Regions from separate parts of the Pseudomonas sp. B21-054 genome, predicted to be linked through region 2. Evidence: riboswitches for the same ligand, from Rfam matches in the RefSeq annotation. Region 2 holds a riboswitch; the other holds the start of a gene.

Region 1 (3,205 bases), 610 kb from region 2:
GTGATGGTTGAGCGTGCCGCCCGGCAAGTTGACGACCTTGGTTGGCTGCGCCTTGATCTGCGTGTCACCGTCCTTGTACGGGAAGCGGATCAGTCGGTCGGTGTCGGCCACATACAGGTCATTGCCCACCAAAGTCATGCCGAACGGTGAATTGAGATTTTCCAGGAACACCGTACGGGTTTCGGCGATGCCGTCGTGATTGGCGTCGCGCAACAGCGTGATGCGATTGGGGCTGGGCACGCCGGCACCGGCGCGGCCCATGACCTTTTTCATCACCCAGCCACGAATGCCCTTGCCATCGTCCGGCTTGGGCGGGGCGTTGGTTTCGGCCACCAGCACATCGCCGTTGGGCAACACGTAGAGCCAGCGCGGGTGATCCAGCCCTTCGGCGAACGCGCCCACCTGCAGGCCCTGGGCCGGGGTGGGCTTGGTGCCGTCCGGCCAGCCGATTGCTTCGGCGATGTTGACGGTAGGGACCAGGGTCTTGTTCGGTTCAGGCAGTTTCGGTGCAGGTCCGGTGCCGTCGGACACTTGCAGCGTGGAAGACTCGCCACAAGCGACAAGCCCGGCGGCAAGGGCGACGATCAGAAGGTGTGGTGGCTTGAGCATGCTGGCTTCCCTATGAGTGCATGTAGTTACTCATAGAGAAGCGTAGACGCGCGATGGTTCAACTGCGGGTAGGCCAGTCTGCCAGGCAAAACCTTGTGGGAGCGAGCTTGCTCGCGATGGCGGCGTGACAGTCAAGATTGATGTTGCCAGGTGCACCGCTCTCGCGAGCAAGCTCGCTCCCACAGTTCTTGAATGAGTCAGCCGTGGGTCTGTTTGAACAGCACGGCGATGCCGGGGTGATAGAAGCCGGCTTCATTACGCAACTTGCGGTAGGCGTAAGGAAAATACCAGGCCACGGCGCAGGTATTTTCCTTCTGCAGGTCGTCGATCATGTCCTGCAGTTCTTCGGGCGTAGCGCTCTGCTGGGCTTTTTGCGGCGAGACGAACAGGCAGCCCAGCTTCAGGTCGCTGGCGTAGCTGATGCGCTTGGCATCGCTGGTGGCTTCCGACAGCGGTTGGGTCAGGTTCAGGTTGTTGACCTTGGGCCAGCGTTGGGTGGCCTGGATGAAGGCGCGCTCCTCGGTACTGGCGATAAGCAGATCGGCGCAGACGTTGCGTTCGCCTTCTTCGTTCTGCTTGCGGGTCGGCGCGTTCTGCAGCGTGACCATCTCGGCCATCCAGGCGGCCGCCGACAGCAAGCTGAGGTTGGCTCGTTCATCGAACCAGTAAGGCGTGTCGTTATCTCCGCGCACGGCGTTGTAGCGGTCGATACAGTCAAACCAACGTTCCAGCACCGGGCGCAGGAACTCCAGTTTTGGATTGCTGATGATCATGCCTTGCATGTCTTGCCCTCTTGTTCTTGTGATATCGGGGTGTAATGTCGCTTTGATATCACTTCCCGTAGCGTGACACAAGATTGACGTCATTCCATTGATCCCGGCCAATAACCAGTGCTGGGCCCGTGGCGGCTTTAATTGACGCTCCACCCCCAACCCTCTAACCTTCGCCGCTTGTTTCAGGTGCTCTGTGACTTGAGTTCGACAGAGTGAAACAGGGAAGCCGGTGAGTGCACACGAACCCGGCGCTGCCCCCGCAACGGTAAATGAGTCAAGGTTGCCTACAGGCCACTGTGTCCATGGACATGGGAAGGCGCGCAACCCGGCATCGCGCCGCTCATGAGCCCGGAGACCGGCCTGATTCAACCAACGGCATCACGGTGGGCGATGCCAGGCTTGCTGCCGTCTTTTTTTGTGCCCCGCCCGCCGTTATCCAATCCCAACGGAGAGCTCCCCATGACCGACACCCCTGATCGCGACGAACGCCACTTGGCGCGCATGCTGCGCAAGAAAGCCGTGATCGACGAGCGCATCGCCAACTCGCCGAACGAGTGTGGCTTGCTGCTGGTGCTGACCGGCAACGGCAAGGGCAAGAGCAGCTCGGCGTTCGGTATGCTCGCCCGGGCCATGGGGCATGGCATGCAATGCGGCGTGGTGCAATTCATCAAGGGCCGCAACAGCACCGGCGAAGAATTGTTTTTCCGCCGCTTTCCGGAACAGGTGCGCTTTCACGTCATGGGCGAAGGCTTCACCTGGGAAACCCAGGACCGCCAGCGCGACATCGCCGCCGCCGAAGCCGCCTGGGCGGTATCGCGCCAATTACTCAGCGATCCCTCCATTGGCCTGGTGGTGCTCGATGAACTCAACATCGCCCTCAAGCACGGCTATCTCGACCTCGATCAGGTCCTCAGCGATCTGCAAGCACGCCCGCCGATGCAACACGTGGTGGTGACCGGTCGCGGCGCCAAGCCGGAAATGATCGAGCTGGCCGACACCGTCACCGAGATGGGCATGATCAAGCACGCGTTCCAGGCCGGTATCAAGGCGCAGAAAGGCGTCGAACTGTGAGCGACGCCGTCATGTCGTGCCGCCACTGCCCAGCGGTGTTGATCGCCGCCCCGGCCTCGGGGCAAGGCAAGACCACCGTTACCGCCGCCCTGGCCCGCTTGCATCGCAACCAGGGGCGCAAGGTGCGCGTCTTCAAGTGCGGCCCGGACTTCCTCGATCCGATGATCCTCGAGCGTGCCAGCGGCGCGCCGGTCTATCAGTTGGACATGTGGATGGTTGGCGAGCAGGAAAGTCGTCGGTTGTTGTGGGAAGCCGCCGCCGAAGCGGACCTGATCCTGATCGAAGGAGTGATGGGGTTGTTCGACGGCACTCCGTCCAGCGCTGACCTGGCCCGGCATTTTGGCGTGCCAGTGCTGGCGGTGATCGATGGCACGGCCATGGCCCAGACCTTCGGCGCCCTGGCCCTGGGCTTGGCGCGTTATCAGCCGGACTTGCCGTTCGCTGGCGTATTGGCTAACCGGGTAGGCACCTTGCGCCACGCGCAGTTGCTCGAAGGCAGCCTGACCGAAGGCCTGCGTTGGTATGGCGCGCTGTCCCGGGAAACCGGCATTGAATTACCCAGTCGCCACCTCGGGCTGGTCCAGGCCAGCGAGTTGAACGACCTCGACCTGCGCCTCGATGCGGCGGCCGAGGCCCTGGCTGGCAGTTGCGAAGTGGCACTGCCGCCAGCGGTCGAATTCGCCGCGCCCGAGGTGATCAATCCGCCGCCATGGCTCGACGGTGTGCGCATCGCCGTGGCTCGGGACGAAGCG
Region 2 (3,205 bases):
CTCGTCAGCCTGGGGCAGCTCGATGGAAATGGAATCGAAGGCGTCATGATCGTGGTCGTCATCGTCGCCGTCATGGTGGTGATCGTGATGGCTATGGCGGCCGTCGATGTGTTCTTCGGAGCCGGCGCCCAGGCCGATGAGTACTTCCAGTGGCAGGCGACCGCTGCTGGCTTCGATGACCTTGACCGCCGGCGGCAGCTCTTCGGCGACTTCCAGGCGAACCTTGGCCAGGTCTTCAGGGCTGATCAGGTCGGCTTTGTTGAGGATTACCAGGTCGGCGCTGGCCAGCTGATCGGCGAACAGCTCATGCAGCGGTGATTCGTGGTCCAGGTTCGGATCGAGTTTGCGCTGGGCATCGACCTGGTCGGGGAAGGCTGCGAAAGTGCCAGCGGCCACGGCCGGGCTGTCGACCACGGTGATCACCGCATCGACGGTGCAGGCGCTGCGGATTTCCGGCCACTGGAAAGCCTGGACCAGCGGCTTGGGCAGGGCCAGGCCGGAAGTTTCGATGAGGATGTGGTCGAGGTCGCCGCGCCGCGCCACCAACTCGCGCATTACCGGGAAGAACTCTTCCTGCACCGTGCAGCACAGGCAGCCGTTGGCCAGTTCGTAGACGCGGCCGTTGGCTTCTTCTTCGGTGCAACCGATGGAGCACTGCTTGAGGATCTCGCCGTCGATGCCCAGTTCGCCAAACTCGTTGACGATCACGGCGATGCGCCGGCCCTGGGCGTTGTCGAGCATGTGCCGCAACAAGGTGGTTTTACCCGAACCGAGGAAACCGGTGACGATGGTGACGGGGAGTTTGGCCAGTGTTTTCATCGGATGCCCTTTGGCAAGGTGGCGGGCAAACGGGACGACAACCGCTGGCACAGGCGCGCGCGGAAGATTTCGCCACCGGATCACCCCGCCCGGTTGTAGTGAGAATCTGTGTCGAGGCAGGTCTCCTGGCTGACGGTGGGCCAGTCATTCGACTGGCAATTGCTGCGCCTTCCCGCGCAACCCGGATAAAAGGGTATGCACAGTGGCCTTGCAGAAACATCACCGTTCACAGTTGCGGGGGCAGCCGCGGCTTGGACCGCGTTCCCTTCTTAGCTTCGGCGCAGGCCGAAGAACCTCGAAGGCGCAAGGCTACGCAGGGTGTGGAGACGGGTCAATGTCCGCAAGTAAGTTCTGCGGTGTCCTTGCCGCCGCCATCGCGAGCAAGCTCGCTCCCACATTGGATCCCGCAGCCCTCTGTGGGAGCGAGCTTGCTCGCGATGGGCTGCGCAGCGGCCCCCTGTGCATTGACGGCCCCGCCCCGCCCATGCTCTCCTGTGCGCCTAGTTACGGGTGCCCTTCACAGGGTGAAACGGGAAACCGGTGAATCGTGTGCTTTACTTCAAGGCCACGTCAGTCCGGTGCTGCCCCCGCAACGGTAAGCGAGCGAAGCGTCTGAGCCACTGTGTCTGCCCTGCTACAAGGGCCCATGGGAAGGTGACGCTTGCAGGCAAGGCCCAGCCTCTGCCCCTCGCGAGCCCGGAGACCGGCCCATGACTCAAGCATCAACAAACCCGCGGTGGGCGGGCGCTGTTCGAACCTTGGCGGTCTTTGGCCCGGGGTCTCATTGCGCTCGCATCCCCCATGGAACAAAAACAGAGGGAAGCGCCATGTCGACCATCAGCAGCACCGCCCGCACCGCCAGCAGCACCACCACCCTGAGCCAACGCCTGAGCGCCGCGATCTTCGCTTCGATCCTGGGTGCCGGCCTGGTCTATTTCGCCGGTTTCTCCCACATCGAAGCGGTGCACAACGCCGCCCACGATACCCGTCACAGCGCCGCATTTCCGTGCCATTGAGACCTGACGACATGATCAAGCGTATCGCCCAGACTGCCGGTTTCAGCGGATTGCTGGCCGCCCTGCTGCTGACCCTCCTGCAAAGTTTCTGGGTATCGCCGCTGATTCTGCAGGCCGAGACCTTTGAGAAGGCCCCAACCGCTGAAGTCCATGAACACGCCGACGGCGTTGCCCACACCCATGATGCCGAGGCCTGGGAACCGGAAGATGGCTGGCAGCGCGTGCTGTCCACCACCGGTGGCAACCTGGTGGTCGCGGTGGGTTTCGCCCTGATGCTGGCGGGCCTGTACACCTTGCGCGCACCGACTCGCACCTCCCAGGGTCTGCTCTGGGGCCTGGCCGGTTATGCCACCTTCGTCCTGGCACCCACCCTTGGCCTGCCGCCGGAATTGCCCGGCACCGCAGCGGCCGACCTGGCCCAGCGGCAGATGTGGTGGATCGGCACCGCCGCGTCCACGGCGGTGGGCATTGCGCTGATCGCCTTCGGCAAGCATTGGCTGCTCAAGTTGCTCGGCGTGGCGACGTTGCTGGTGCCCCATGTCATCGGTGCGCCGCAACCCGAAGTCCATTCGATGCTGGCGCCAGAAGCGCTTGAAACTCAATTCAAGATTGCCTCGCAAGTGACCAACGTCGCGTTCTGGCTGGCCCTGGGCCTGATCAGCGCCTGGCTGTTTCGCCGGGACGGCCAAGCCCATCACAACGCATGAACAACGGGCCGATGCTGGTGGTCGGCCTCGGCTGCCAGCGCGGTTGCCCGGCCAGCACGTTGCGGGCATTGCTCGACCAGACGCTGCTGGCCCACGGCATTGCGCTTGATCAGGTGCGGGCCCTGGCCAGCATCGATCTCAAGTGTGACGAGCCGGGCCTGCTGGAACTGACCAAGCAATTGATGTTGCCACTGACCTGCTTCAGTGCCCAGCAGTTGGCCGGTTATCAGGATCGACTCAGTCACCGCTCCGAAATCGCCTTCGAGCGCACCGGCTGCTACGGCGTCGCCGAAAGCGCGGCCCTAGCCCTGGCCGACCAGTTAGGCACGAAGCCCGCGACCCTGCTGATTTCCCGCCAGAAGGCCCCCAGCGTCACGTTGGCATTGGCGCTCGTGTCGTAAATCCCGATAATTCGCCCTCAGGATCATGAGCGATCTTCATCTGGGCGACGCCCACTTACTTCTACAGGAGCCGGTCATGACCGTTTACTTCATCGGCGCCGGCCCCGGCGACCCGGAACTGATCACCGTCAAAGGCCAGCGGCTGATTCGCCATTGCGCGGTAATCATCTATGCCGGCTCCCTGGTGCCGGCGGCCGTGCTTGAAGGCCATCACGCCGAACAGGTGGTCAACAGTGCCGAGCTGCACTTGGAACAAATCATC

The links. Region 2 has a riboswitch for cobalamin ahead of LOY70_RS19775 (CbtB domain-containing protein). Riboswitches for the same ligand answer to the same signal wherever they lie in the genome.
Region 1: it holds a riboswitch for cobalamin, as region 2 does, so the genes downstream of both, cobO (cob(I)yrinic acid a,c-diamide adenosyltransferase) here and LOY70_RS19775 (CbtB domain-containing protein) in region 2, are expected to answer to the same signal.

What each region holds. Positions count from the first base shown of each region.
Region 1 is NZ_CP087204.1:5,199,987-5,203,191, reverse strand. Features, by position in the region: gene LOY70_RS22510 (PQQ-dependent sugar dehydrogenase) at 1-609, opposite strand, end outside; gene LOY70_RS22505 (hypothetical protein) at 807-1,391, opposite strand; cobalamin riboswitch at 1,550-1,761, shown strand; gene cobO (cob(I)yrinic acid a,c-diamide adenosyltransferase) at 1,842-2,453, shown strand; gene LOY70_RS22495 (cobyrinate a,c-diamide synthase) at 2,465-3,205, shown strand, end outside.
Region 2 is NZ_CP087204.1:4,589,261-4,592,465, forward strand. Features, by position in the region: gene cobW (cobalamin biosynthesis protein CobW) at 1-819, opposite strand, end outside; cobalamin riboswitch at 917-1,132, opposite strand; cobalamin riboswitch at 1,311-1,546, shown strand; gene LOY70_RS19775 (CbtB domain-containing protein) at 1,647-1,835, shown strand; gene LOY70_RS19780 (CbtA family protein) at 1,847-2,542, shown strand; gene LOY70_RS19785 (cobalamin biosynthesis protein) at 2,539-2,943, shown strand; gene cobM (precorrin-4 C(11)-methyltransferase) at 3,020-3,205, shown strand, end outside.